DNA from 3 places in the Streptomyces sp. NPDC053367 genome. Region 3 is predicted to be linked to each of the others. Evidence: predicted binding sites of a transcription regulator. Region 3 holds the regulator's gene; each other region holds the start of a gene.
The links. The regulator HrcA, encoded in region 3, represses chaperone genes, less so after heat shock. The targets are predictions, from matches to a motif close to TTNGCACTCNGNNNNNCNGAGTGCNAA.

Region 1 (9,417 bases), on a different contig from region 3:
CCAGCGCTTCCGCGAAGGCCTGGTTGTAGGTCTCGTAGGCCCTCCACTGGCGGCGGAAGTCCTCGTCGAAGACGGGTTCCAGCGGGGTCTGGTACAGCATGTGGTGGACGAACCAGAGGACCGAGTTGGCGATGCCGTTGTAGGCGTCGGCGTGGACGTCGGCCGGGATGTCCAGCATGCGGACGCCCGCCTCGCCCTCGCCGCGGCGGACGGCCTCGCGGTCGTCGTCGGACAGCGCCGAGCAGACCCAGAGGGCGCCCGCGTCCGGGCCGATCGCGGAGAGGCCGGAGACGAGTCCGCCGCCGCCGCGTTTCGCGTGGAGTGCGCCGTCCTCGCGCAGTTCGTACGAGACCGGGCCGCGATTGGACGCGACCAGCACCTGTGCACCGTGCGTGGAAGCCATACGCCTCAACCTAGCCCGGCCCGTAAACCCTCAAACGCACGTATCAGCCGTATACGCGAGGTCCGGGCGTCACGCGACCTTGCGTGACGCGTACTCCGCGATCTCCCGCATCGGCGGGCGCTCCTCGGTGTCGACGGAGTAGGTGCGGGCCTCGAAGCCGTTCTCGCCCCGCTCGAACTGGGTGAGGGCCGGCCGGACGAGGTGGCCGCGGGCGAGGCGCAGCTGGGCCGTGCGGTAGATCGCGGCGGCCATCCGGCCGAGGGCCTGGCCGTCCTGGTGGCGGTGGATGCGCACGCCGACGTCGACCTGCGCGAGGGCGTCCAGGCCGACGAGGTGCAGGGAGTCGACGAGCATGCCCAGCTCCACGCCGTAGCCGACGGGGAAGGGGAGCTGTTCGAGGAGGCCGCGGCGGGCCGCGTACTCACCGCCGAGGGGCTGGACGAAGCCGGCCAGCTGGGGCCAGTGCATGTTGAGCAGGGGGCGGGCCATCAGCTCGGTGACGCGGCCGCCCTGCCCCTGCGCGCCGGCGAGGGGGCGGTCGTACATGCCCTTGACGAGGTCCACGTCGGGGTCGGTGAGCAGGGGCCCGACGATGCCGGAGACGAAGTCGGAGGAGAACTCCTTCAGGTCGGCGTCGATGAAGCAGACGATGTCCCCGGTCGTGACCAGCAGGGAGCGCCAGAGCACCTCCCCCTTGCCGGGGACGGACGGGATGCGGGGGAGTATCTCGTCGCGGTGGACGACCCTGGCGCCCGCCGCGGCCGCGACCTGCGCGGTGCGGTCGGTGGAGGCCGAGTCGACCACGACTATCTCGTCGACCAGGGGGACCTGCTGCATCAGGTCGTGGCGGATGACCGCGACGATGTCGCCGACGGTCTCCTCCTCGTTGAGCGCGGGCAGCACGACGGAGACCGTCTGGCCGCTCGCGCGCTTGGCGGCCAGGATCTGGTGCAGTGGGCGGTCACTGACCGACCAGGAGCGGGTGGTCAGCCAGCGCTCGACTTCTTCCAGCACAGCCTGCGGCTCCTCTGCGTTCTCTCGGCGAGCGGTTCTGAAATGATCCATCTCGCGGTTCGGACGGCTGTCTCAACTGTCCTGGCCTTCGGTTACAGTCTTGAACAACGCTGATGACCATCGCATGTCGGGGGTCCTCCGCGTGGACAACTCCATACCGCTCATCCAGAGGGGCAGAGGGACACGGCCCGATGAAGCCCCGGCAACCCTCCAGTCGGTTCTCCTGACATTCGTGCAGCGAGGCTCCCGGCTAGGGAAGGTGCCAAATCCGTCTCACGGCGAGATGCGTCGTGAGGAAGATGAGGAGAAAGGGCCTCGCCTCACATGGCTGTGCAGACTGTTGCAAGCTCCACCGATTCCACCGTAGACCTCGGGCCGGCCGCCGCGCTGAGCTGTCGCGAGTGCGGGCACCGCGTGCCCCTCGGACCCCTCTTCGCCTGCGAGGAGTGTTTCGGCCCGCTGGAGATCGCCTACGACTTCTCCTCCTACGACGCCGAGGAGCTGCGCAAGCGGATCGAGGCCGGCCCCGCGAACATCTGGCGCTACGCGCCGCTGCTGCCGGTGCCCGCCGACGTGGCCGGGAAGCCCAATCTGAACCCGGGCTGGACCAAGCTCGTCAAGGCCGACAACCTGGCGCGCGAGCTGGGCGTCACCGGCGGGCTGTACATCAAGGACGACTCCGGCAACCCGACCCACTCCTTCAAGGACCGGGTCGTGGCGCAGGCCCTAGAGGCCGCCCGCGCCTTCGGCTTCACCACTCTCTCGTGCTCCTCCACCGGCAACCTCGCCGGTGCCGTCGGCGCCGCCGCCGCGCGGGCCGGCTTCCGCTCGTGCGTGTTCATCCCGCACGACCTGGAGCAGGGCAAGGTCGTCATGGCCGCGGTCTACGGCGGCGAGCTCGTCGGCATCGAGGGCAACTACGACGACGTCAACCGCTTCTGCTCCGAGCTCATCGGCGACCCGGCGGGCGAGGGCTGGGGCTTCGTCAACGTCAACCTGCGCCCGTACTACGCGGAGGGCTCCAAGACCCTCGCGTACGAGATCTGCGAGCAGCTGGGCTGGAAGCTGCCGGACCAGATCGTGGTGCCCATCGCTTCCGGGTCGCAGCTGACGAAGATCGACAAGGGGCTCCAGGAGCTGATCAAGCTCGGGCTCGTCGAGGACCGGCCATACAAGATCTTCGGCGCGCAGGCCGAGGGCTGCTCGCCGGTGTCCACCGCCTTCAAGGCCGGGCACGACGTGGTGCGGCCGCAGAAGCCGGACACCATCGCCAAGTCGCTGGCCATCGGCAACCCCGCCGACGGACCGTACGTCCTGGACATCGCGCGCCGTACGGGCGGCTCGGTGGAGGACGTGACCGACCCCCAGATCGTGGACGCCATCAAGCTGCTCGCCCGCACCGAGGGCATCTTCGCCGAGACGGCCGGCGGTGTGACCGTCGGCGTCACCAGGAAGCTGATCGAGAGCGGTGTTCTCGACCCCTCGCTGACGACCGTCGTCCTCAACACCGGTGACGGTCTGAAGACCCTCGACGCGGTGGCCGGCACCGGTCTGACCGCCACCATCCGCCCCACCCTGGACTCCTTCCGAGAGGCTGGCCTCGCATGAGCGTGACCGTCCGCATCCCGACCATCCTGCGCACCTACACCGGCGGTCGGGCAGAGGTTCCCGCCGAGGGCGCGACCCTCGCCGAGGTCATCGCCGACCTGGAGAAGAACCACACGGGCATCGCCGCCCGGGTGCTCGACGACCAGGGCAAGCTGCGCCGGTTCGTGAACGTGTACGTCAACGACGACGACGTGCGCTTCGAGCAGGGGCTCCAGACCGAGACCCCGGACGGTGCCGGCGTCTCCATCATTCCGGCGGTCGCCGGCGGCTGAGACCCGCCCGCCCATTACCTTCGGTAAGGGTCGTCACCGAGAGTTCAACGAATTGCCCCCTCCGTGAGAGAAGCGGAGGGGGCAATTCTGTATGGTTGAGCGCGGTAGAGTTGGGGAAGCCAGCCGTCTTCCGTATGCCGGGCGCATATGAGTTCCGCTAGAGGAACCGTCGAGAACCGACGAGAAGCAGCCAAAGTGCCCGATGGTTTTGCGCCTTTCGCTCCTTATGCGCGGCCCGACTTGCCCTGAATCAGGGTGAATTCTTGGTAAATTCCCGAACGCTCGCGTCCTGAATTCTCGTCCGATTGACCTGTTGCAGACGGCAGTTGGACAGATACATTCAGCCGCGGTCGACGCGTTCCGGCGCACGCCCCCGACCGATGGGGGGTGAGGTCTGACCCGGGTCCGCGAAGTGTGGATCTGTGCAAGGGCCAGTAATAGGGGAGTTAGGCATGGCTCAGGGCACCGTCAAGTGGTTCAACGCGGAGAAGGGGTACGGCTTCATCGCGGTCGACGGTGGTGCGGACGTCTTCGTCCACTACAGCGCGATTCAGATGGACGGCTACCGCACCCTGGAAGAGGGCCAGCGGGTCGAGTTCGAGATCTCGCAGGGTCAGAAGGGCCCGCAGGCCGACATGGTTCGCGTCACCGCCTGAACGATTCTTTCCGGCGAAGGGCCCGCATCCGCTCAGGGTGCGGGCCCTTCGCCTTGCCCGCGTCCTGTCCGGGTCCCCGTCCGGGCCCTGTCCGGTCCTGCTCTGCCCTCCGGTGCCCTCCCCTCCCCGCTCGCCCCGGCCGGCCGCTGTTCGCCTGCGGCTGATCGGCCCCGCCCGGGGGGCTCGAACCCCGAGAGGCGCTTGCACTCGCAGGGGGCGAGTGCTAATCATTGGCGTTAGCACTCTGAAGGTGAGAGTGACAGCGAAGGACCGGGTCGGTGAGGCCCGCAGGCCGGGTGGGGCAAGGAACCACGAGGCGTGCGAGCCGTCCGTCGCGGGCGCGGGCGCGGTCCGAAGGAATCACCCCCAGTCCTGGAGGGACCACTTCACATGGCCAAGATCATCGCGTTCGACGAGGAGGCGCGGCGCGGCCTCGAGCGCGGCATGAACCAGCTCGCGGACGCCGTCAAGGTGACGCTCGGCCCCAAGGGTCGCAACGTCGTCCTCGAGAAGAAGTGGGGCGCCCCCACGATCACCAACGATGGTGTCTCCATCGCCAAGGAGATCGAGCTCGAGGACCCGTACGAGAAGATCGGCGCCGAGCTGGTCAAGGAAGTCGCCAAGAAGACGGACGACGTCGCCGGTGACGGTACGACCACCGCGACCGTGCTCGCCCAGGCGCTGGTCCGCGAGGGCCTGCGCAACGTGGCCGCCGGTGCCAACCCGATGGCTCTGAAGCGCGGTATCGAGAAGGCCGTCGAGGCCGTCTCCGGTGCGCTGCTCGACCAGGCCAAGGAGGTCGAGACCAAGGAGCAGATCGCCTCCACCGCCTCCATCTCCGCCGCCGACACCCAGATCGGCGAGCTCATCGCCGAGGCCATGGACAAGGTCGGCAAGGAAGGCGTCATCACCGTCGAGGAGTCGCAGACCTTCGGTCTGGAGCTCGAGCTCACCGAGGGCATGCGCTTCGACAAGGGCTACATCTCCGCCTACTTCGCGACCGACATGGAGCGCATGGAGGCGGTGCTCGAGGACCCGTACATCCTCATCGCCAACTCCAAGATCTCCTCGGTCAAGGACCTGCTCCCGCTCCTGGAGAAGGTCATGCAGTCGGGCAAGCCGCTGCTGATCATCGCCGAGGACGTCGAGGGCGAGGCCCTGTCGACCCTGGTCGTCAACAAGATCCGCGGCACCTTCAAGTCCGTCGCCGTCAAGGCCCCGGGCTTCGGTGACCGCCGCAAGGCCATGCTCGGCGACATCGCCATCCTCACGGGCGGCGAGGTCATCTCCGAGGAGGTCGGCCTCAAGCTGGAGAACGCGACCCTGGACCTCCTGGGCCGCGCCCGCAAGGTCGTCATCACCAAGGACGAGACCACCATCGTCGACGGTGCCGGCTCCTCCGACCAGGTCAACGGCCGCGTCAACCAGATCCGCGCCGAGATCGAGAACAGCGACTCCGACTACGACCGCGAGAAGCTGCAGGAGCGCCTGGCGAAGCTCGCCGGCGGTGTCGCGGTCATCAAGGCCGGTGCCGCCACCGAGGTGGAGCTCAAGGAGCGCAAGCACCGCATCGAGGACGCCGTCCGCAACGCGAAGGCCGCCGTCGAGGAGGGCATCGTCGCCGGTGGTGGCGTGGCCCTGCTGCAGGCCTCCCAGGTCTTCGAGAAGCTGGAGCTGGAGGGCGACGAGGCCACCGGTGCCGCCGCCGTCAAGCTGGCGCTCGAGGCCCCGCTGAAGCAGATCGCCGTCAACGCCGGCCTCGAGGGCGGCGTCGTGGTGGAGAAGGTCCGCAACCTCACCCCGGGCCACGGCCTGAACGCCGCGACCGGTGAGTACGTCGACCTGGTCGCCGAGGGCATCATCGACCCGGCCAAGGTGACGCGCTCCGCGCTGCAGAACGCCGCGTCGATCGCCGCGCTGTTCCTCACCACCGAGGCCGTCATCGCCGACAAGCCGGAGAAGGCCGCCGCGCCGGCCGGCGGCGGCATGCCGGGCGGTGACATGGACTTCTGATCGGCCTCCGGCTGATCGCCTGTCCTTCGCGAGGGCGGCACTCCCTGTCCGTGACAGGGGGCGCCGCCCTTCGGCGTGTCCAGGGTCATAACCGGGGCCGTAGGCGCTTACTTAAGAACCTGCAACAATGCACACTCACATACCGTGTGGTTTCACCGTTGCCCGAGCTTGAGGAGCGCCCCCCGTGAGCGTCACCGAGTCCCCCGCGTCCCGCGCCGCCGAGGTGCTGTCCCGGCCGATCACGCTGAACGGCCTCACCGTCCCCAACCGGATCGTGATGGCGCCCATGACCCGTATGTTCTCCCCCGGCGGCATACCCGGCGAGAACGTCCGCTCCTACTACGCCCGCCGTGCCGCGGCCGGTGTGGGCCTGATCGTCACCGAGGGCACCTACGTCGGCCACGAGTCGGCCGGCAACAGCAACCGCGTCCCCCGCTTCCACGGCGAGGAGCAGCTGGCGGCCTGGGCGAAGGTGGCCGAGGACGTCCACGCGGCCGGCGGCACGATCGTCCCGCAGCTGTGGCACATCGGCATGGTCCGCGAGCAGGGCGACGGCCCGTTCCCGGACGCCCCCGCCATGGGCCCCTCCGGGCTGGTCACCGCGGGTGCCGTGCCCACCGGCAGGGCCATGACGCAGCAGGACCTCGACGACGTGATCGCGGCGTTCGCCCGGGCCGCCGCGGACGCCGAGCGCATCGGCTTCGACGGCGTGGAGATCCACGGCGCCCACGGCTACCTCATCGACCAGTTCCTGTGGGCCGGCACCAACCGCCGTACCGACGCCTACGGCGGTGACGCGGTGGCCCGCACCCGGTTCGCGGCGGAGATCGTGGCGGCCGTGCGGGAGGCCGTCTCCCCCGACTTCCCCGTCATCTTCCGCTACTCGCAGTGGAAGCAGCAGGAGTACACCGCCCGCCTCGCCGAGACACCCGAGGAGCTGGAGGCCGTCCTCAGCCCGCTCGCGGCGGCCGGTGTCGACGTCTTCCACGCCTCCACCCGGCGCTACTGGCTGCCCGAGTTCGACGGCTCCGACCTGAATCTGGCCGGCTGGACGAAGAAGCTCACCGGCAAGCCGGTCATCTCCGTCGGCTCGGTCGGCCTCGACGGCGACTTCATCAAGGCATTCCAGGGCGAGGGCGCGGCGCTCGGCAGCCTCGACAACCTCCTCGACCGGCTGGAGGCCGACGAGTTCGACATGGTCGCCGTCGGCCGCGCGCTGCTGCAGGACCCCGAGTGGGCGGCCAAGGTGCTCGCCGGCCGGATGGACGAGCTCGCGCCGTACGACGCGGCGGCGCTGAAGACCCTCAGCTGACGTTCACAGGTTGCCGTTCAGCGGCTCGATGTCGACGCGGACCGGGGTGCCCCACACGCGCAGCACCTCGTAGTCCGTGAACTCGTGGACGAGCCGGTACGCCATCGCGGCCCGCGGACCGCGCCGCTGGGCCGCGAGGTAGAGCTCCGCCTCGCGCCGGTCCCGCCGGGGCGTGCCGCACAGCTGCCACTCCTGGCCGTTCCACAGCTCCGGCAGCCAGCGCTGCTGGGGCTGCGGCCGGTCCTCGCGCACCCCGTACCGCGACGGCGCGGTCTCCGCGGGCCGGGGCGCGGCCGGACCGTTGATCTCGGCCCGCCGCGCCGCCCTTCTGCGCGTCTCGCACAGCAGGCACAGATCGGGTGCCGCGGTGTCGACGGGCCCGTTGGGGTGCTCGGCGCAGCGGGTCGCGGGCGCCGCGGTGGAAATGCCCTCCTCCAGCAGGTCCAGCGCCCGCCGCAGGTCCCCCTTCACCTCGTGCAGCCTGGCGTCGGGTGTGTCGGCGGTCAGCGCCTCCCCGTGCTCGCCGAGTAGACGCAGGGCACGGCCGAGGGCGGTGAGCTGGGCGTGGTTCATGTTGTCCCAGGGTAGGCGGTGGCGGCGCCGATGAGTTTGCGGTGGCGTCTCGGTCTACTTCCTGGAGACGACTTCAGGAGGAGCCACATGAGTCAGCTGGTGCGTGTCCAGAATCTCTGTGTGTCGGGTGACGGGTTCGCGGCCGGGGAGGGCCAGAGCCTGGAGCGGCCGTTCGGGCATGCCGATCCGCGGGAGATGTTCTCGTGGGCCGGGGCCACGGCGAGCTGGCCGAACCGGACGGAGCCCGGCGGGAGCCGGGGGCTCGACGACTACTTCACCCGGGACTTCCGCCGCAACATCGGAGCCGAGATCATGGGCCGCAACAAGTTCGGGCCTCAGCGCGGCCCGTGGCAGGACCACGAGTGGCAGGGGTGGTGGGGCGACGAGCCTCCGTTCCGTACGCCGGTGTTCGTCATGACGCACCATCCGCGGCCCTCGTTCACGCTGTCCGACACCACCTTCCACTTCGTCGACGGTGATCCGGCCACCGTCCTGCGGCTGGCCCGGGAGGCCGCGCAGGGCAAGGACGTGCGGCTGGGCGGCGGCGCCACCACGGTGCGGGAGTTCCTCGACGCCGACCTCGTCGACACCCTGCACGTGGCGGTCTCACCGGGCGTGAAGCTCGGCTCGGGGGTGCGGCTGTGGGAGTCCTCCGACGAACTGCTCGACCGGTTCCACCGCGAGGTCGTGCCCAGCCCCAGCGGGGTCACGCACCATCTGTTCTGGAGGAAGTGAGCGCGGCCCGCAGGCGGCCGCCGGACTCCTCCAGGAGGCGGGCGGCCGTCGCCCCGTCCACCCCGGCCAGGATGGTGAGGATCGCGTCCTTCACCCCGCCGTCGGTCGCCGCCAGCGCCGACTCGATCTCGGCGTCCGTGGCGCCGGTCGCCAGGGCGACGATCCGGCGGGAGCGGGCGCGCAGCTTCTCGTTGGAGGCCCGTACGTCGACCATGAGGTTCCCGTAGGTCTTGCCGAGCCGGATCATGGTGATCGTCGAGATCATGTTGAGGACGAGCTTCTGGGCCGTGCCCGCCTTGAGCCGCGTCGAGCCGGTGATCAGCTCGGGGCCCGTCACGATCTCGATGCCGTGCTCCGCGGCGGCGGCCAGCGGGCTGCCGGTGTTGCAGGACAGGCCCACGGTGAGGGCGCCCAGGGCCCGGGCGTGCTCCACCGCCGCGACGGCGTACGGTGTGCGGCCCGAGGCCGAGACGCCGATCACCGTGTCCTCGGCGTCGAGCTTGAGGGCGTCCAGGTCCGCCCGCGCCAGTTCCCCGGAGTCCTCCGCGCCCTCCACGGAGGTCACCATCGCCTGCGGGCCGCCCGCGATCAGGCCGACGACCTGGGCGGGATCGGTGTTGAAGGTCGGCGGGCACTCGGAGGCGTCCAGGACGCCGAGCCGGCCCGCGGTGCCGGCGCCCGCGTAGATCAGGCGGCCCCCGTGGGCCATGCGCCGGCTCACGGCGTCGATCGCGGCGGCGATCTCCGGCAGGCGTCCGGCCACCGCGGCCGGGACCGTCGCGTCGCCCGTGTTCATCAGGCGGGCGATCTCCAGGGTGGGGAGGCGGTCGA
Region 2 (9,417 bases), on a different contig from region 3:
GACTTCGCCGGGTTCGCGGGGCTGGTGGACGCCGTCGGCGGGGTCACCGTCACCACGGACGTGGACATCGACGACGAGGACAGCCATCTGCGCCTGGACGCCGGGACCCATCTGCTGGACGGCGAGCGGGCGCTCGCCCTGGCCCGCACCCGCCACGGGGTCGGCGACGGCAGCGACCTCGGCCGGATCGCCCTCCAGCAGCAGCTCGTCAAGGCCCTGCTGGAGCAGGTGTCCTCGGCGGGCCTGCTCACCGACCCGGGCCGCCTCTACCGGGTCGCCGACACGGTGACCTCCCACCTGACCACCGACACCGGCCTCGACTCGCTCGCCGAGCTGACGAGCCTCGGCCGCAGCCTGACGGGGCTGTCGGCGGACCGGGTGAACACGGTCATGATGCCGGTGGTGCAGGCGCCCTGGGACCGCAACCGGGTGGTACCGGACGAGCCGGAGGCCGGGGCGCTGTGGGAGTCGCTGCGCTGAGGGGAGTCCTGCGCGCGGGCGGTCCCGAGGGGCGCAAAACTTTTTCGTACGGGGTGTCGAAACGGCCTTCTCCCGTTCGACGCACAGGGTGAGAGCGGGGAGAGACCCCGCCCACGACCCGAGGAGCGATCATGCCCCGCTATCTGTCCCTGGTCCGTGTCGAGGAGAACACCATCGACATGGCGTCCGCAGACCCCGGCTTCGAGGAGCGCATGGGCGCGCTGTTCGAGGAGATCACCAAGGCGGGCGTCATGCTGGACACGGCCGGACTGCGGCCGACCGCCCAGTCCACCCGCATCACCTGGTCGGACGGCAGGCTGTCGTACACCGACGGCCCGTTCACCGAGACCAAGGAGGTCGTCGGCGGCTACGCCCTGATGCAGTGCAAGGACATGGCCGAGGCGATCGAGTGGGGGAAGCGGTTCCTGGAGGTCCACCCCAAGGAATGGACCGTGGGCCTGGAGATCCGCGAGGTCGAGGAAGCGCCGGGGGCCTGAGCGCCCGTCCCGCACGAGCCCGGCCCGTTCTCAGGACGGCCGTTGTCAGTGCCGTGTGCTGTCATGTGAGGTGTGACGGCACACGGCGAGCACGCGGACGGCCGCACGGCCGGCCTCCCGGGCGGGGAGCCGGCCGGGGGCGCGGAGCGGGTCCTGGGCGGGGAGGCGGACCGGGGGGCGGCTGGGGGCGCGCACATCGACGCGGGCCGGGCCGAGGGACGGGTCGCGGGCGGGGACGTGGGCCAGTCGTCGGGCAGGGGCGCTGTCGTGGAGTCCCTCGGCACCGTCTTCCGGATGGAGTCCGCGCGGATCATCGCCACCGTCGCGCGGATCGTCCGGGACGTCGGCATCGCGGAGGAGATCGCCCAGGACGCGCTCGTCGCCGCCCTGGAGCAGTGGCCCGAGTCGGGCGTCCCGGACCGGCCGGGCGCCTGGCTGACGGCCACCGCCAAGCACCGGGCGATCGACCTGGTCCGGCGGCGCGAGACGTACGCGCGCAAGCTCGCGGAGGCCGGCCGTGAGCTGCCGGGCGAGGTGACCCACGACCCCGAGCCGTCGGGGCCGGGCGACATCGACGACGACATGCTGCGGCTGATCTTCACCGCCTGCCATCCGGTGCTGTCCGCCGAGGCCCGCACCGCGCTGACCCTGCGGCTCGTCGGCGGGCTGCGCACGGACGAGATCGCCCGCGCCTTCCTGGTCCCCGAGCCCACCCTCGCCCAACGGATCGTGCGCGCGAAACGGACCCTGGCCAAGGCCGGCGTGCCCTTCGAGGTGCCGTACGGGGCGGACCGGGCGGCCCGGCTCGGCTCGGTCCTGGAGGTCATCTACCTCGTCTTCAACGAGGGGTACGCCGCCACCGCGGGCGACGACCTGCTGCGCCCCGCTCTGTGCGAGGACGCGCTGCGGCTCGCCCGGGTGCTGGCCGCGCTGATGCCGAAGGAGCCCGAGGCGCACGGCCTGGCCGCGCTGCTGGAGTTCCAGGCCTCGCGCACGGCCGCGCGGACCGGACCCGACGGGCGGCCGGTGCTGCTCGCCGACCAGAACCGGCGGCTGTGGAACCGGCTGCTGATCCGGCGCGGCTTCGCCGCACTGGAGCGGGCCGTCGAACTGGGCGGCGCCCCCGGTCCGTACGCCCTGCAGGCCGCGATCGCCGGGTGCCACGCGCGTGCGGCGGCCTACGAGGACACCGACTGGGCCCGGATCGCCACGCTCTACGGCCTGCTCGCGGCCCGCACGCCCTCCCCGGTGGTCGAGCTCAACCGGGCGGTGGCCGTCTCGATGGCCGAAGGGCCCGCCGAGGCCCTCGCGCTCGTCGACGCCCTCGCCGCCGACGGCGCCCTGCGCGACTACCACCTGCTCCCCAGCGTCCGCGGCGACCTCCTCGTCCGCCTCGGCCGTACGGCGGAGGCCCGCGCGGAGTTCGAACGGGCCGCGGGGCTGGCGCGCAACGACCGGGAGCGGGAACTGCTGCTGCGCCGCGCGCGGGAATCACCGGGCACGGCCTAGAGCACGGCAGGCCTGGAGACGGCAGGCCTAGAGCACGGCAGGCCCGCCGATGAGCATGGTCGGGGCGCCGGCCACGCGCGTGAGGAACACCGTCGCCGCGTTCGGCCCCTGCGGCTTGACCTTCCTGCGCAGCTCCTCCGGCTCGACGGCCGAGCCGCGCTTCTTGACGGTCAGCACGCCGACCCCCCGCTCGCGCAGGAGGGCCTTGAGCTTCTTGACGTTGAAGGGCAGCTGGTCGGTGATCTCGTAGGCGGTGGCGTACGGGGTCGGGCGCAGGGTGTCCGAGGTGACGTAGGCGATGGTCTCGTCGAGCAGGCCGCCGTCGAGGGACTCGGCGACCTCGGCGACCAGGTGGGCGCGGATGACGGCGCCGTCGGGCTCGTAGAGGTAGCGGCCGAGGGGGCGGACCGGCGGGTCGGGCAGGCCGGTGCCGTGCAGGGTGTGCGGTCCCGGCAGGAGGGTCGCCCGGACCGCGCCCGGCTCGGTCCCGAACCACAGCACGGCCTCCTTCACGTCCCCGCCGTCCGAGATCCACTCGGCCTCGGCGTCGGCGGGGACGGCCTCGTGCGGGATGCCGGGTGCGACCTTCAGCGCCGCGTGCCGGGCCTGGCCGGCCGCCCGCACGGCCCAGGACAGCGGGGGCGAGTAGGCCTCCGGGTCGAAGATCCGGCCGCGTCCGCCGCGCCGGGCGGGGTCGACGAACACGGCGTCGTAAGGGGCCGTGTCGATGTCGGTGACATCCGCCTCACGCACGTCGATCAGGTCCTCGAGACCGAGCGCGCCGGCGTTGGCGCGCGCCACCCGCGCGGTCAGCGGGTCGCGGTCCACGGCGAGGACGCGGATGCCCGCGCGGGCCAGGGCGATCGCGTCCCCGCCGATCCCGCAGCACAGGTCGGCGACGGAGGTGACGCCGAGGTCCTTGAGCTTCTGCGCGCGATACGCGGCCACGCTCGCCCGCGTCGACTGCTCGACCCCGTTCGGCGTGAAGAACATCCGCCCGGCGTCCTCGGCCCCGAACTTCGCCGCCGCGCGCTGCCGCAGCCGCGCCTGGCCGAGCGCGGCCGACACCAGTTCGGCCGGGTGCTCGCGGCGCAGCCGGGTGGCGACGGCCAGTTCCTGCGCGGGGTCGGTGCCGCGCACCTCGTCGAGGAGGGCGCGGCCTGCGGGCGTGAGGAGGGCGTCGAGGTCGTTCACCGGGACATTGTCGGCCAGTCGGTGGATGGTGTGCCCGCGGCGGCGGTGTCGGGCGGGGTTCGGGGCGGGGGACTGCGAGGATCCGGCGCCATGACAGTAGTAGTACAAAATGATAAAAGTCGGGCGAGGGAGCAGGGGCGGGGGCAGGGGCGCTCGCTCGGGCGGACCCGCGGTGCCCGGGCCGGTGGTCCGCGTGACCGTGACCTCCATGGCCGCAGACCGCGTGTCCCTCGTCTGCGGGCCCGGATCGCGCTCGCCGTGCTGGCCGCCGCCGCGGTCGCCTCGGGCTGCGCGGACGGGGGCGGCTCCGGCGGTTCCGGTGGCCCCGGCGATACCGGCGGGCCGGTGGGTGCCGACGCCCCGGGCGCCTCGCGCGGCGCGCGGGGCGAGGCGCCTCCGGCGCCCGGCCGGCAGCCGCACCTGAAGGCCGCCCCGGCCCGCGCCCTGGAGGTGTACGCCGCGCGGCTGCACGCCGAACACACCGCCCGCGTGGCCGCCGCGAAACGCTGGGGGCTGAAGAAGGTGCCGCTCAGGGCCCCGGCCCCGCCCGCCACGAAGCCGGAGATCACCACCCGCGAGGGCTTCGAGGTCGACGGTCACGAGGAGCTGGGTCTCCCGCCGGTCTTCACCACGGTCCCGACCGAGCAGAAGGTCGTCTTCCTCACCATCGACGACGGCGCCGAGAAGGACCCGGCGTTCCTGCGCATGATGAGCGAGCTGCGGATCCCGTACACCGCCTTCCTCAGCGACTATCTGATCAAGAAGGACTACGGGTACTTCAAGCGGATGCAGGACCGCGGCACCGGCCTCAACAACCACACCCTGCACCACCCCTACCTGCCCGGACTGTCGTACGCCCGCCAGAAGCGCGAGATCTGCGGCATGCAGGACGTCATCGAGAAGCGCTACGGCGAGCGCCCCGTCCTGTTCCGGCCGCCCTTCGGCAGCTACAACAGGGACACGCTGCGCGCCGCGAAGGCCTGCGGCGTGAAGTACGCCCCCCTCTGGAACGAGGAGGTCTTCGTCGACCGCTGGGACTACCGCGAGTGGGACCGCAGTCTCCATCCCGGCGACATCGTCCTCAGCCACTTCCGGGGACGGGACGCCTGGAAGGGCACGATGCCCGACATGATCCGCCGGTTCCTGCGGAAGGTCACGGACGAGGGGTACGCGGTGGCCCGGCTGGAGGACTACCTGTGACGGTGTGGCGGCTGATCGCGGGCACCCTCGCCGTGACCGCCCTGCTGACGGGCTGCACCCGGTCCGCCGACCACCCCGCCGCACGCACGTCGCCGACGGCGGCGGGTGCACCGGCCGATGAGGCTCGCAGGGCTCACGGCGCCGACTCCCGGGGGGCCGGCTCGCGCGCCGGCGCCCCCCGCACCGCCGCGCCCGCTCACTCCGGCGCGCCTGAAGCGACCGGCCGGCGCGCCCGCGCGCCGCAGCCCGCGTACCGCCGTTGGGGTCTCACCGCCCCCCTCGCGCGACCGCCGCACCCCGTCGACCGGCCACGGCCGCAGGGGGCCCACGGGGCCGGTCCGGTCGTCGTCGAGCGGGTGCGGACCCGGGACCGGGTCGTGTTCCTGACGTACGACGACGGGGCCGAGCGGGACCCCCGGTTCGTCGACCTCGTCCGGGAACTGCGGCTCCCGGTCAGCCTGTTCCTCACCGACACCGTCGCAGGGCCGGGTTACGCGCACTTCGCGCGGCTGCGCGCGGTAGGTGCGAGCGTGCAGAACCACACCCTCGACCACACCTACCTGCGCGGCCTGCCGTACGCCGGGCAGCGGGCCGCGATCTGCGGCCAGCAGGACAAGCTCCGGGCCCGCTTCGGCGTCCGCCCCCGCCTCTTCCGCCCGCCCTACGGCGCGTACGACACCACCACGCTGCGGGCGGCCGCCGACTGCGGCGTCACGGCGGTCGTCCGGTGGGGCGCCACGGTCACCGACACCGAGGCACCCGCGGGGCTGGCCCCGGGCATGATCGTCTCCCTGCCCGCCGACGAACCCACGGCCGCGCCACTGCGCGAGCGCACGGTCGCCGTCCTGCGGGAGATCCAGCGCGCGGGACTGACGGTGGGAAGGCTGGAGGACTACCTGTAGGACCCCGCGGGGAGCACCTTCCGGCGCCGTCGGGACCACCCGGGGACGCTGCCCGCGTCCGCCGCGCCGCACGGCAATTGGCACTCCGCTTGACCGAGTGCTAATCGCGGTCATAGTCTCGGCTCTGGCACTCCCCCTAGGAGAGTGCCAACAACGCGACGGGCAGGTCCGGCACCCGCGACGACGGATCGACCTGGTCGCCACCTCAGACAGTTAACCCCGTGAGATCTCCGAAGGGGGAGGTCGGATCGTGACGACCGCCAGCTCCAAGGTTGCCATCAAGCCGCTCGAGGACCGCATCGTGGTCCAGCCGCTGGACGCCGAGCAGACCACGGCCTCTGGCCTGGTCATTCCGGACACCGCCAAGGAGAAGCCCCAGGAGGGCGTCGTCCTGGCCGTGGGCCCGGGCCGCTTCGAGGACGGCAACCGTCTTCCGCTCGACGTCTCCGTCGGCGACGTCGTTCTCTACAGCAAGTACGGCGGCACCGAGGTGAAGTACAACGGCGAGGAGTACCTCGTCCTCTCGGCTCGCGACGTGCTCGCGATCGTCGAGAAGTAAGTCACCTCGCTTCACCCGAAGCACCTCGAAGCACCTTTTTGCTTCCACTGCGCCCCTGGCCCCCGCGACCGATAAGAAGCCGGGCGCCCGGGGCGCAGTTTCTTTACCGCAGACTTTCCGAGAGGGCTCCCGCTGCCATGGCGAAGATCCTGAAGTTCGACGAGGACGCCCGTCGCGCCCTCGAGCGCGGCGTCAACAAGCTCGCCGACACCGTCAAGGTGACCATCGGTCCCAAGGGCCGCAACGTCGTCATCGACAAGAAGTTCGGCGCCCCCACCATCACCAACGACGGTGTGACCATCGCCCGTGAGGTCGAGGTCGAGGACCCGTACGAGAACCTCGGCGCCCAGCTGGTGAAGGAGGTGGCGACCAAGACCAACGACATCGCGGGTGACGGTACGACCACCGCCACCGTGCTGGCCCAGGCGCTCGTCCGCGAGGGCCTGAAGAACGTAGCCGCCGGTGCCTCCCCGGCCGCCCTGAAGAAGGGCATCGACGCGGCCGTGGCCGCGGTCTCCGAGGAGCTCCTCGCGACCGCCCGCCCGATCGACGAGAAGTCCGACATCGCCGCCGTGGCCGGCCTGTCCGCCCAGGACAGCCAGGTCGGCGAGCTCATCGCCGAGGCGATGGACAAGGTCGGCAAGGACGGTGTCATCACCGTCGAGGAGTCCAACACCTTCGGTCTGGAGCTGGACTTCACCGAGGGCATGGCCTTCGACAAGGGCTACCTGTCGCCGTACTTCGTGACGGACCAGGAGCGCATGGAGGCCGTCCTGGAGGACCCCTACATCCTCATCAACCAGGGCAAGATCTCCTCCATCCAGGACCTGCTGCCGCTGCTGGAGAAGGTCATCCAGGCGGGTGCCTCCAAGCCGCTGCTGATCATCGCCGAGGACGTCGAGGGCGAGGCCCTGTCGACCCTCGTCGTGAACAAGATCCGCGGCACCTTCAACGCGGTCGCGGTCAAGGCCCCCGGCTTCGGTGACCGCCGCAAGGCGATGCTGCAGGACATGGCCGTCCTCACCGGCGCCACGGTCATCTCCGAGGAGGTCGGCCTCAAGCTCGACCAGGTCGGCCTGGACGTGCTGGGCTCCGCCCGCCGCGTCACCGTCACCAAGGACGACACCACCATCGTCGACGGTGCCGGCAACTCCGCCGACGTCCAGGGCCGCGTCGCCCAGATCAAGGCCGAGATCGAGAACACCGACTCCGACTGGGACCGCGAGAAGCTCCAGGAGCGCCTCGCGAAGCTGGCCGGCGGCGTGTGCGTGATCAAGGTCGGCGCCGCCACCGAGGTGGAGCTGAAGGAGAAGAAGCACCGTCTGGAGGACGCCATCTCCGCGACCCGCGCCGCGGTCGAGGAGGGCATCGTCTCCGGTGGTGGCTCCGCTCTGGTCCACGCCGTCAAGGTCCTCGAGGGCAACCTGGGCAAGGAGGGCGACGAGGCCACCGGTGTCTCCGTCGTCCGCCGCGCCGCCGTCGAGCCGCTGCGCTGGATCGCCGAGAACGCCGGCCTGGAGGGCTACGTCATCACCTCCAAGGTCGCCGAGCTCGACAAGGGCCAGGGCTTCAACGCCGCCACCGGCGAGTACGGCGACCTGCTCAAGCAGGGCGTCATCGACCCGGTCAAGGTCACCCGCTCCGCCCTGGAGAACGCCGCCTCCATCGCCTCCCTCCTGCTCACGACCGAGACCCTGGTCGTCGAGAAGAAGGAAGAGGAGGAGCCGGCCGCCGGTGGTCACAGCCACGGCCACGCTCACTGATCGCGGTAACGCGAGGTCCCGAAGGCCCGGCACCCCGGTGGGGGTGCCGGGCCTTCCGGCTGCCCCGCCCTCCGGGCGGACGACGGGAACCGTCGGACAGGCCCTGGAGCCCTACATCTCCAGCTGGTCCAGCACACCCAGCTGCGCCATCAGCCCCAGCCGGTCGTACGACCACCAGCCCTCGACGATCTTCCCGTCGCCCCCGCACCGGAAGACCGTCGTGCCGGCCATGCTGCACTCCCTGCCGGTGGCCGCGACCCCCAGGAAGTCACCCTTGTGGGTGCCCTTCCAGAACCACCGCGCGCACACCCGGTCGCCGTCCGCGATCAGGTCCTCCACCGTGAACGTGAAATCGAACGCCCCGCGCCACATCTCCATCTCGCGCCGGATGTCGTCCCGCCCGAGGGTGTCCTGCTCGTTGGCCGGGTCGTGGTCGTGGTAGTGCTCCGCGATCAGGTCGTCGAGCGGCGGAAGCTCGCCCGTCGTCCCCATCGTCTCCAGCAGCCGCCGCACGTTCGACGCGTACAGCTGCTCGTCCCGGACGACCTCCAGATCGGTGAACGTCGGCATCTCGTCGCAGAGGGCGACCATGTCGCGGAAGATCCTGTCGGTCTCCGGAAGGTTCGAGTTCCGCATCGCCTCCTCGTACGACGGGAACTCCACGATCTCGATGTAGTGCGACGCGTCCGACCGGTCCTTGCCGATCACGTTGTGCGTCGCGGTCCGCTTCCCCCTGGTCTGCTCGACCCACGTGTCCATCAGCCGGTTCATCTCGTCGAACCGGCTGGTCTTGCAGTCGATGAGCTGTACGAACGTCATGGCGCCGCCTCCGGTCCCCCGTGGGGTCCGTCCCGACAGCTCCATTCTCCACCGCGCCGCCGCGCCCGGCCTACTGTGGCCCGTACTTCCGCCCCGTCCGGGACGTCACCCCGCCCAGCAGCCCGCGCGGGACCACCTTCACCACCCCCATCAGCGCCTTGTACCGCGGGTCCGGGATCGACAGCGACTTGCCCCGGTGCAGATCGGCCAGCGCCGACGCGACCAGCTTGTCGGCGTCGAGCCACATCCAGCCGGGGATGTTGTCGGTGCCCATCCCGGCCCGCTGGTGGAACTCCGTGCGCACGAACCCCGGGCACAGCGCCATCAACCGCACACCGCTGCCCGCCAGATCGCGCGCCGCCCCCTGCGTGAACTGCACGACCCACGCCTTGGACGCGCCGTACGTCCCGCGCGGCACGAACGCCGCCACCGAGGCCACGTTCACGACACCGCCGCGCCCGCGCTCCCGCATCGCGTCCGTCGCCGCCGAGGTC
Region 3 (9,417 bases):
GTCGGGGGACATGGCGAGGCCGAGGACCCGGCCGAGCCGTCCGGCGGCGATACGGCGCGGGGTCGCGCCCGGCGCGAGTCCGGTGGCGGGCGCGAACTCCAGGGCGTCCTCGCCCTCGGCGTCGGTCACCCACACCACCCATTCCTCGCCCTCCACGCGGAAGGTGCGCGGCATCCGGGCCCGTACGCCCGGTTCGGCGGCGAGGGCGCGGGCCGGCCCCGCGCGGTGGGTGACCCAGTGGACGGCGCCGCGCACGCTGACCGCGCTGCCGCGGGCCGCGTGGTCGGGGGAGGCGGAGCCGAACCAGCGGGCGGCGTCGACGGGGTGCGGCTGGCGGTCGGTGCGCTGTCCGCCGAGCCGGATGTCCAGGCGGCGCGGCTCGGCCCCCTCCAGGTCGTCCAGCAGCCACAGTTCGCCCGCGCTCGCGTACACGACCCGGGTGCCGTCGCTGGTGGCGTGGCGGGCGTAGAAGCCGTCGAGGGGGGTGTGGCGGCGCAGGTCGGAGCCGTCGGCGAGGGAGGAGTACAGCGCGCCGGTGCCCTCGTGGTCGGACAGGAACGCGAGGCGCTCCCCCACCCAGCAGGGGTGCTCGATGTTGCCGTCGAGGTCGGCGTGCAGGCGGACGAACTCGCCGTCGCCGTCGGGGTCGATCCACAGCTTGCCCGCGGTGCCGCCCCGGTAGCGCTTCCACCAGGCGGCCTCGCGGCCCATCGGCGCGGACAGCAGCACCGTCGCCGGGCCGAACGCCACGTCGCCGACGGGTCCGTGGGGCAGTGTGGTGGCCGGGCCGCCGTCGAGCGGGACCGCGCGCGCCCAGCTGCGGCGCAGACTGGCCTGGCCGTACGTGCTCAGCGCCAGGACCTCGCCGCCGGGGGTCCAGCCGCGCACCTGCGTCTTCCAACTGCCCCAGTACGTCAGCCTCCTGGCGGGTCCGCCGTCGGCCGGGGCGACGTGCACCTCGGGGGCGCCGTCGCGGGTGGACGTCCAGGCGACGGTGGTGCCGTCGGGCGAGATACGGGGGTGCGAGACGGGCACGTTGTCGGCGCTGACCCGCCAGGCCCGGCCCCCGTCGAGGGGGGCGAGCCAGACGTCGTCCTCGGCGGTGAAGGCGACCGACTCGCCGTGCACGTGCGGGAAGCGGAGGTACGCCGGTATGGCGGAGGAAGAGGGCTGCGTCACCCGGTCAAGCCTATGCAGAGCGGCCGTTCGGGGCGGGGCGTTCGGATCACTTGCCCTCGACCGGCCTGCACTGTGGGAAGTCGTCGCACCACACGGTCTGGGTCACCGTCACCGTGACGGCGGGGCGGGGTCCGCCCGCGGGCGGCGCGGTGGTGGCGTCGCAGTTGCCGAGGCCCTGGACGTGGAACCACTGTCTGCCGTCGATCTTCGCGGTGAGGTCACCGCGTACGCACGCGCCGCTGACCGCCCGGGTGACGCGGCCGGTGACGGTGATGTCCTTGCCGTCGCCGGTCTCGCCCTGGCAGTCGACGGCGGCGAGGTCGTCGGCCGTGGCGGACGGGGACGCGCCGTCACCGTCGTCGACGGACGCGGTGCACGTCAGCCAGCGCACGTCGGCCTTCTGCCGCTCCAGTTCCGCCGTCACCAGATGGTCGGTGGTGTACGCCACCGTCGCGCCGTTCAGCCCGCCCGCGGGGTCGCAGGCGGCGACGCCCGCCACGGAGATCACCGCCAGCACCGACGCGGCCGCCGCCCGTCGGCCCCGCGGCCGGTTCGTCGCTTCCCAAATACGTCGCAATGCCCCCATGGAGGGCAGCCTCCCACTGTCCCGGCCGTCGCGGTAGAGCGGATACGGCCACTCGTGGCGGTCTCCGTCCCGGCCTGAGCGGATGAGCAGCGGACGCCGGGTCAGGAAGCCGGCGCGGCAGCGGGCTCAACATCAACGAGCCCGGCTGCGTCCGCGCGCTCGTCGACGAGGCCGTACGGCGCGGACTGCTGCCCGCAGGCGGGGAGTCGGACGGCTGGGAGCTGCTGCCCGCCGCAGTCGTCAGCCGCGCAGCAGCAGCCACTGCTGAAGCTCCACCAGATTGCCCTCCGGGTCCTTGAGGTGGGCCACCCGCAGCCGGTCCGACATGGGGGCCGGGCCGTGCAGCAGCTCGGCGCCGCGCCCGGTGATCTCCTCGCAGTACGCGCCCAGGTCGTCCACCCGCAGCACCACCAGCGACCGGTGCCCGCTCGCCGCGTCGCCCAGCTCGCCGAGCACCTCGGCCATCATCGCGCGGTCCTGCAGCGCGATGCCGGCCGAGCCGGTGGCCGGGCTGAACTTCTCGTACGGCCCGTCGACGGCGCCCGACTGCGGCTTGAGGCCGAGGACGTCGGCGTAGAAGCGGTAGCAGGCGGCGAAGTCGCTGACCAGCAGCCGGACCTGTGCGAGTTCCATGGCGTACTCCCCCTGTCGTCAGGACGTCGGTCAGGACGTCGGTCAGGACGTCGGTCAGGACGTTGTGCAGTACGTCGCTCAGGACCAGCGGCCGGTGCGCCCGAGCAGCAGGGCCACCGCCGCGGTCCCCGCGGTCGATGTCCGCAGCACCGTACGCCCGAGGACATACGGTTTGGCGCCCGCCTCCGCGAACAGGGCCAACTCCTCGGGGGAAACGCCCCCTTCCGGGCCGACGACCAGCACGATCTCGCCCTCGGTGGGCAGTTCGACGGTGGCGAGGGGCTCCTCACCGCTCTCGTGGAGCACGGCGGCGAAGTCGGCTTCGGCGAGAAGTGCGGCAACCTGCTTGCTGCTCGCGGCGTCCGCGACCTCCGGGAAGCGCACCCGGCGGGACTGCTTGCCCGCCTCCCGTGCGGTGGCCCGCCACTTGGCGAGGGCCTTCAGACCGCGGTCGCCCTTCCACTGCGTGATGCACCGGGAGGCCGCCCACGGCACGATCGCGTCGACGCCGGTCTCCGTCATGGTCTCCACGGCGAGTTCACCGCGGTCGCCCTTCGGCAGGGCCTGCACGACCGTGATCCGGGGCCGCGGCTCGGGCTCCTCCTGGACTGCGCCGAGATCCACCACCAGCCGGTCCTTGCCCTCGGCGGCCCTGACCACGCCCTCGGCCCAGCGGCCGTGCCCGTCGGTGAGGACGACGTCCTCGCCGGGCCGCAGCCGCTTCACGGAGACGGCGTGCCGTCCCTCGGGGCCGTCGAGCACGAACTCGGGTCCCCCGTGACCGAGTTGCTCGACCACGAACACCGGAGCCGTCATCGCTGGGTTCCTCCTTGCAGGGGCAGGTCCGACAACGTTGTGCACGCGGCGGCCAGTTCGGCCACCAGTACCTCCACCAGCCGCCCCGCGGGCATCGCGCGCGCCAGGCGGTGGCCCTGTCCCGCCCACAGCGCCATGCCCTGGGCGTCGCCCGCCGCGGCGGCGGCCTTGCGCAGCGGCGCGGTGAGGTGGTGGACGTCGGGGTAGGCGGCGGGCGCGTACGGGCCGTGCTCCCGCAGGAATCGGTTCACCAGGCCGCGCGCCGGGCGCCCGGAGAACGCCCGCGTCAGCTCGGTGCGCACGAACAGGGGGTTGGTCAGGGCCTGCTTGTGCAGGGCGTGCGCTCCGGACTCGTCGGTGGGGAGGAACGCGGTGCCGAGCTGGGCGGCGCTCGCGCCCGCGGCGAGGACGGCGGCGATCTGGCCGCCCCGCATGATGCCGCCGGCGGCGACGAGCGGCAGGGAGACGGCTTCGCGGACCTGCGCGAGAAGGGCCAGCAGCCCGATGCCCGACCCGTCGGTGTCGGGCAGGTCCCGGTGGGTGCCCTGGTGCCCGCCGGCCTCGACGCCCTGGACGATCACCGCGTCGGCGCCGGCCCGCTCCACCGCGAGCGCCTCGTCGACGCTGGTCGCGGTCACCAGGGTGACCGTCCCGGCCCGGCGCAGGGCCTGGAGCGCCTCGGGGGCGGGCACGCCGAAGTGGAAGGAGACCGCCGGGACCGGGTTGTCGAGCAGGACGGCCAGCTTGGTGTCGAAGCCGTCGTCGCGGCCGCTGTCCGGGTCGCCCAGCTCGGTCTCGTACCAGGCGGCCTCACCGGCGAGCTGGTGGGCGTAGACGCCGACGGCCGCGGGGTCCGCGTACTCCGGGTGCGGCAGGAAGAGGTTCACGCCGAAGGGCCGGGAGGTCAGGCTCCGCAGCTGCTTGATCTCCTGGTACATGCCGTCGGCCGTCTTGTACCCGGCGGCCAGGAACCCCAGCCCGCCGGCCTCGGACACGGCGGCGGCGAGCCGCGGCACGGAGACGCCGCCCGCCATGGGGGCCTGCACGATCGGACAGGAGAGGAGACCGGTCAGCGCGGAGGACATGACCGCATGTTGTCACGTCCTCCGAACAAGTCCGAATCGGCCCTTCCCCTTGGCATAAGCCAACATTTCCCGGGCCGACCCGGACCACTCGGCGACTGTGGGCGGCACACCCCAGCCCCCGTCAGCGACCGCTCAACGCGTCCTTCAGCCGAGAGAACAACCCCTGCTGCCCCGGCCGACTGCGCCCACCCGGGGGCCAACCCCCGGACCCCCGGCCCCAGCCCCCTCAGGTCCGCCCGTTGAACGCGTCCTTCAGCCGAGAGAACAACCCCTGCTGCCCCGGCTGGAACTGCCCCTGGGGCCGTTCCTCGCCGCGGAGCTTGGCCAGCTCGCGCAGCAGGCGTTCCTGCTCCGGGTCGAGCTTGGTCGGGGTCTGGACCTCGACGTGGACGATCAGGTCGCCCCGGCCGCCGCCGCGCAGGTGGGTGACGCCGCGCCCGTGCAGCGGGATCGACTGGCCGGACTGGGTGCCGGGCCGGATGTCGACCTCCTCCATGCCGTCCAGCGTCTCCAGCGGCACCTTCGTGCCGAGGGACGCCGCCGTCATGGGCAGGGTGACCGTGCAGTGCAGGTCGTCGCCGCGGCGCTGGAACTGCGAGTGCGGCAGCTCGTGGATCTCGACGTAGAGGTCACCGGCCGGGCCGCCGCCCGGGCCGACCTCGCCCTCGCCGGCGAGCTGGATGCGGGTGCCGTTGTCCACACCGGCCGGGATCTTGACCGTGAGGGTGCGCCGGGAGCGGACCCGGCCGTCGCCCGCGCACTCCGGGCACGGGGTCGGCACGACGGTGCCGAAGCCCTGGCACTGGGGGCAGGGCCGCGAGGTCATGACCTGGCCAAGGAAGGACCGGGTGACCTGGGAGACCTCACCGCGGCCGCGGCACATGTCACAGGTCTGCGCGGAGGTGCCGGGCGCGGCGCCCTCGCCGTTGCAGGTGTTGCAGACGACGGCCGTGTCGACCTGGATGTCCTTGGTCGTGCCGAAGGCCGCCTCGTCCAGCTCGACCTCGATCCGGATCATCGCGTCCTGGCCGCGCCGCGTCCGCGACCTCGGCCCGCGCTGGGACGCCGTACCGAAGAAGGCGTCCATGATGTCGGAGAAGTTGCCGAAGCCGCCCGCCCCGAAGCCGCCCGCGCCGGCGCCGCCGGACTGCGAGAGCGGGTCGCCGCCGAGGTCGTAGACCTGCTTCTTCTGCGGGTCCGACAGCACCTCGTAAGCGGCGTTGATCTCCTTGAACCGCTCCTGGGTCTTCGGATCGGGGTTGACGTCCGGGTGCAGCTCGCGAGCGAGCCGGCGGAAGGCCTTCTTGATCTCTTCCTGCGACGCGTCGCGGCGCACGCCGAGAACGGCGTAATAGTCCGTGGCCACTTACGACTCCGCCAGGATCTGTCCGACGTACCGTGCCACTGCGCGTACCGCTCCCATCGTTCCCGGGTAATCCATGCGGGTCGGTCCGACCACGCCGAGCTTGGCGACTGCCTCGCCGCCCGAACCGTAGCCGACCGACACCACCGACGTGGAGTTGAGTCCCTCATGGGCGTTCTCGTGACCGATGCGCACGGTCATGCCCGAATCCTTCGCCTCGCCCAGGAGCTTGAGGAGCACGACCTGCTCCTCCAGGGCCTCCAGGACGGGACGGATGGTGAGGGGGAAGTCATGTCCGAAGCGGGTCAGATTGGCGGTGCCGCCGATCATCAGCCGCTCCTCTGTCTGTTCGACGAGTGTCTCCAGGAGGGTGGAGAGCACCGTCTGGACCGTACCGCGGTCCTCCGGCTCGAAGGCCTCCGGCAGATCCTGCACCAGCTGCGGCACGTCCGTGAAGCGACGGCCCGCGACCCGGCTGTTCAGCCGCGCCCGCAGATCCGCGAGCGAGGCCTCGCCGAACGGCGCCGGGCAGTCGACCATCCGCTGCTCGACCCGCCCGGTGTCGGTGATCAGGACCAGCATCACCCGGGCCGGGGCCATCGACAGCAGCTCCACGTGCCGGACCGTGGACCGGGTCAGCGACGGGTACTGCACGACGGCCACCTGCCGGGTGAGCTGCGCCAGCAGCCGCACCGTGCGGGCCACGACGTCGTCGAGGTCGACGGCGCCGTCGAGGAAGTTCTGGATCGCGCGCCGCTCCGGCGCGGTGAGCGGCTTGACCTCGGCGAGCTTGTCGACGAAGAGCCGGTAGCCCTTGTCGGTGGGGATGCGCCCGGCGCTGGTGTGCGGCTGCGCGATGTAGCCCTCGTCCTCCAGGGCCGCCATGTCGTTGCGCACGGTCGCCGGGGACACGCCCAGGTTGTGCCGCTCGGTGAGCGCCTTGGAACCGACCGGCTCCTCGGTGCCGACGTAGTCCTGGACGATGGCGCGCAGCACCTGGAGCCTTCGTTCACTGAGCATGCGCACACCTCCAGAAGTCGTCACCTCGGCGCTTCCCCTGGCACTCTGAGCATTCGAGTGCCAGCCTTACCGGCCCAGTGTACGGCGGTCGGGCGGGCTTCCGGCAAGGCAGGTACCGCACCGCCGCGCCAGGTGACGGTGCCACCGATAGCGTCGCCGTATGACGGTGACTTGGGAAGAGCTGGGCTGGGAGCGGCTGGCGGCCGGGGTCGGCCGGTGCCGCCTGCCGCGCTGGGACTGCACGGCCGGGCTGGTCGTCGGGGAGGGCGCGGCGCTGCTGATCGACGCGGGTTCGAGCCTGCGGGAGGGGGCGGAGCTGCGGGCCCGCGCCGAGTGGCTGTTCGGCGGACGTGTGACCCATCTCGCGCTGACGCACCCCCACTTCGACCACGTCTTCGGGGCGGCGGCCCTCGACGGCACCGAGGTGTTCGGCGCGGTGGGCGTGGCCGCGGCGCTGACGTCCCGGCACGCCCGCGAGGAGCTGCGCGCGGACGCGGTCGGCAACGGCCTGGACGAGGAGGCCGCGACCGAGGCGGCGGACGCCCTGAGCGCGCCCGGCCACCACGTCACCGGCGAGTGGACGCTGGACCTCGGCGGCGGCCGCCAGGTCCTGCTCGCCAACGTCGGCCCCGGCCACACCGCCCACGACCTCGCGGTCCTGGTGCCCGGCTCCCCCGAGGTGGTGTTCTGCGGCGACCTGGTCGAGGAGTCCGGCGAACCCCAGGCGGGGCCGGACGCGGTACCGGCCCGCTGGCCCGACGCCCTGGACCGCCTCCTGGCCTTCGGCGGCGAGGACGCGCTGTACGTGCCCGGCCACGGAGCGGTCGTGGACGCGGCCTTCGTACGGCGTCAGCGCGACGAGCTGGCGGCCCGCTTCGGCGTGTCGCCCTGAAGGCCCCCGCGCTTGTTCCTATCGTCATCCGAATGCGCCAGTACTCCGCCGACCTGACACCTCCCTGGAAGAAGCCGCAGCCCGTCCCCGAGGTCCCGGCCGAGCCCGGTCTGGTGGTCGAGGAGCCCGGCACCGGCTTCTGCGGCGCGGTGATCCGCTGCGAGGCGGGCACGGTGACCCTGGAGGACCGCTTCGGCAAGCACCGCGTGTTCCCGCTGGAGCCGCGCGGCTTCCTGCTGGAGGGCCGGGTGGTGACGCTCGTACGACCGTCCGCCGCGCCCGTACGGCCCACCCGTACGGCGTCCGGCTCGGTCGCGGTCCCCGGCGCCCGGGCCCGCGTGGCCCGCGCCGGCCGCATCTACGTGGAGGGCCGCCACGACGCGGAGCTGGTCGAGAAGGTCTGGGGCGACGACCTGCGCATCGAGGGCGTGGTCGTGGAGTACCTGGAGGGCGTCGACGACCTGCCGGGGATCGTCGAGGAGTTCGCGCCGGGCCCGGACGCGCGGCTGGGGGTGCTGGTGGACCACCTGGTGCCGGGCTCGAAGGAGTGGCGCATCGCGCAGCGGGTGACCAGCGAGCACGCCCTGGTCGTGGGCCACCCGTACATCGACATCTGGGAGGCGGTGAAGCCGTCGTCCCTGGGCATCGCGGCGTGGCCGAAGGTCCCGCACGGCCAGGACTGGAAGACGGGCGTGTGCCGGGCCCTGGGCTGGCCCTCGGACAACACGGGCGCGGTGTGGCAGGCGATCCTGAAGCGGGTGGGCTCCTACAAGGACCTGGAGCCGGATCTGCTGGGGAGGGTGGAGGAGCTGATCGACTTCGTCACGGTGCAGCCGTGAGGGGCGGGAGGGTCCCGAACGTACTCGTGTCGAGGGTGACGTCCACGATCGGCAGCGGCACGGGATCACCGAACTTCCGGGTCCGTTCGGACTGATAGTCGGCCGCTGTCCCGCTGCCGACCGGCTCGCTCAGCACCAGGCATTTCGCCTGGAAGGGATCGATGATCAGGTACACGGGGACGCCGCCCGCCGCATAGACGGACCGCTTCTCGACATAGTCCCTGTGCACGCTCGTCCTGGAGACGACCTCGACCAGCATCGTCACCGCCGGAGCGGGCACGAGCCGCCCAGGGCTGTCGTCCGCGCCGATCTCCATGACCACCAGGTCGGGCTGCGGTTCACTGCTTTCGCTCGGGAAGGCCACGTCCTGAGTCTGCAGCCGCTCCCACCGGTGCGCAGGGATCTGGTCCTGCACCGACTGCACGATGCGGTTATGGACCTTGTCGGGCCCGGCCATCATCACGATTTCCCCCCGGATGAGCTCAGCCTTGAAGCCCTCGGGAACCTCCAGGTTCTCGAAGGCCTCATGCACCCGGCGATCATCCACAGCGGTCATCTCCGTGGCCCTCCGCTCTCCGCCGCCGCGTGTACGGCGGCAGCCCATGAACCAGGTTAGGGACCGAACCGGCGTTCAGGGGGGATTCACTCGCGGGAGTGATCAGTCCACCAGGTCCCGCACCACCGCGTCCGCCAGCAGCCGTCCCCGCAGGGTCAGCGCCGCGCGCCCCTCGTCGTACGGCCCCTGCTGGAGCAGTCCCTCGGTCAGCGCCCGCCGGGAAGCCGCCAGCCCCTGCTCCCGCAGCAGTGACAAGGGCACTCCCTCCCGCAGCCGCAGCTCCAGCAGGATCCGCTCCACCCGGCGGTCCTCCTCGGACAGCAGCTCACGGCCCGCGCCCGGGGAGCGGCCCTCCGCGAGGGCGGCGGCGTACGCTCCCGGATGCTTGGCGTTCCACCAGCGCACCCCGCCGACGTGGCTGTGGGCGCCGGGGCCCGCGCCCCACCAG

Region 1: groL (chaperonin GroEL) is a predicted target of HrcA. The motif match lies at 4,190-4,216, and genes of this name have one in related genera.
Region 2: groES (co-chaperone GroES) is a predicted target of HrcA. The motif match lies at 5,860-5,886, and genes of this name have one in related genera.

What each region holds. Positions count from the first base shown of each region.
Region 1 is NZ_JBITYN010000007.1:380,713-390,129, reverse strand. Features, by position in the region: gene ACIGXJ_RS21765 (trehalose-6-phosphate synthase) at 1-403, opposite strand, end outside; gene ACIGXJ_RS21760 (glucosyl-3-phosphoglycerate synthase) at 473-1,417, opposite strand; SAM riboswitch class I at 1,576-1,723, shown strand; gene thrC (threonine synthase) at 1,742-3,025, shown strand; gene ACIGXJ_RS21750 (MoaD/ThiS family protein) at 3,022-3,297, shown strand; gene ACIGXJ_RS21745 (cold-shock protein) at 3,750-3,953, shown strand; gene groL (chaperonin GroEL) at 4,344-5,966, shown strand; gene ACIGXJ_RS21735 (NADH:flavin oxidoreductase) at 6,151-7,278, shown strand; gene ACIGXJ_RS21730 (hypothetical protein) at 7,282-7,851, opposite strand; gene ACIGXJ_RS21725 (dihydrofolate reductase family protein) at 7,939-8,586, shown strand; gene murQ (N-acetylmuramic acid 6-phosphate etherase) at 8,558-9,417, opposite strand, start outside.
Region 2 is NZ_JBITYN010000009.1:330,040-339,456, forward strand. Features, by position in the region: gene ACIGXJ_RS26220 (LCP family protein) at 1-480, shown strand, start outside; gene ACIGXJ_RS26225 (YciI family protein) at 612-977, shown strand; gene ACIGXJ_RS26230 (RNA polymerase sigma factor) at 1,272-2,486, shown strand; gene ACIGXJ_RS26235 (methyltransferase domain-containing protein) at 2,514-3,680, opposite strand; gene ACIGXJ_RS26240 (polysaccharide deacetylase family protein) at 3,771-4,880, shown strand; gene ACIGXJ_RS26245 (polysaccharide deacetylase family protein) at 4,877-5,782, shown strand; gene groES (co-chaperone GroES) at 6,033-6,341, shown strand; gene groL (chaperonin GroEL) at 6,479-8,104, shown strand; gene ACIGXJ_RS26260 (ester cyclase) at 8,216-8,923, opposite strand; gene ACIGXJ_RS26265 (SDR family NAD(P)-dependent oxidoreductase) at 8,994-9,417, opposite strand, start outside.
Region 3 is NZ_JBITYN010000001.1:897,895-907,311, forward strand. Features, by position in the region: gene ACIGXJ_RS04165 (S41 family peptidase) at 1-1,179, opposite strand, end outside; gene ACIGXJ_RS04170 (hypothetical protein) at 1,226-1,765, opposite strand; gene ACIGXJ_RS04175 (VOC family protein) at 2,006-2,398, opposite strand; gene ACIGXJ_RS04180 (16S rRNA (uracil(1498)-N(3))-methyltransferase) at 2,477-3,214, opposite strand; gene ACIGXJ_RS04185 (nitronate monooxygenase) at 3,211-4,299, opposite strand; gene dnaJ (molecular chaperone DnaJ) at 4,526-5,665, opposite strand; gene hrcA (heat-inducible transcriptional repressor HrcA) at 5,666-6,682, opposite strand; gene ACIGXJ_RS04200 (MBL fold metallo-hydrolase) at 6,843-7,574, shown strand; gene ACIGXJ_RS04205 (DUF3097 domain-containing protein) at 7,607-8,413, shown strand; gene ACIGXJ_RS04210 (Uma2 family endonuclease) at 8,397-8,969, opposite strand; gene hemW (radical SAM family heme chaperone HemW) at 9,072-9,417, opposite strand, start outside.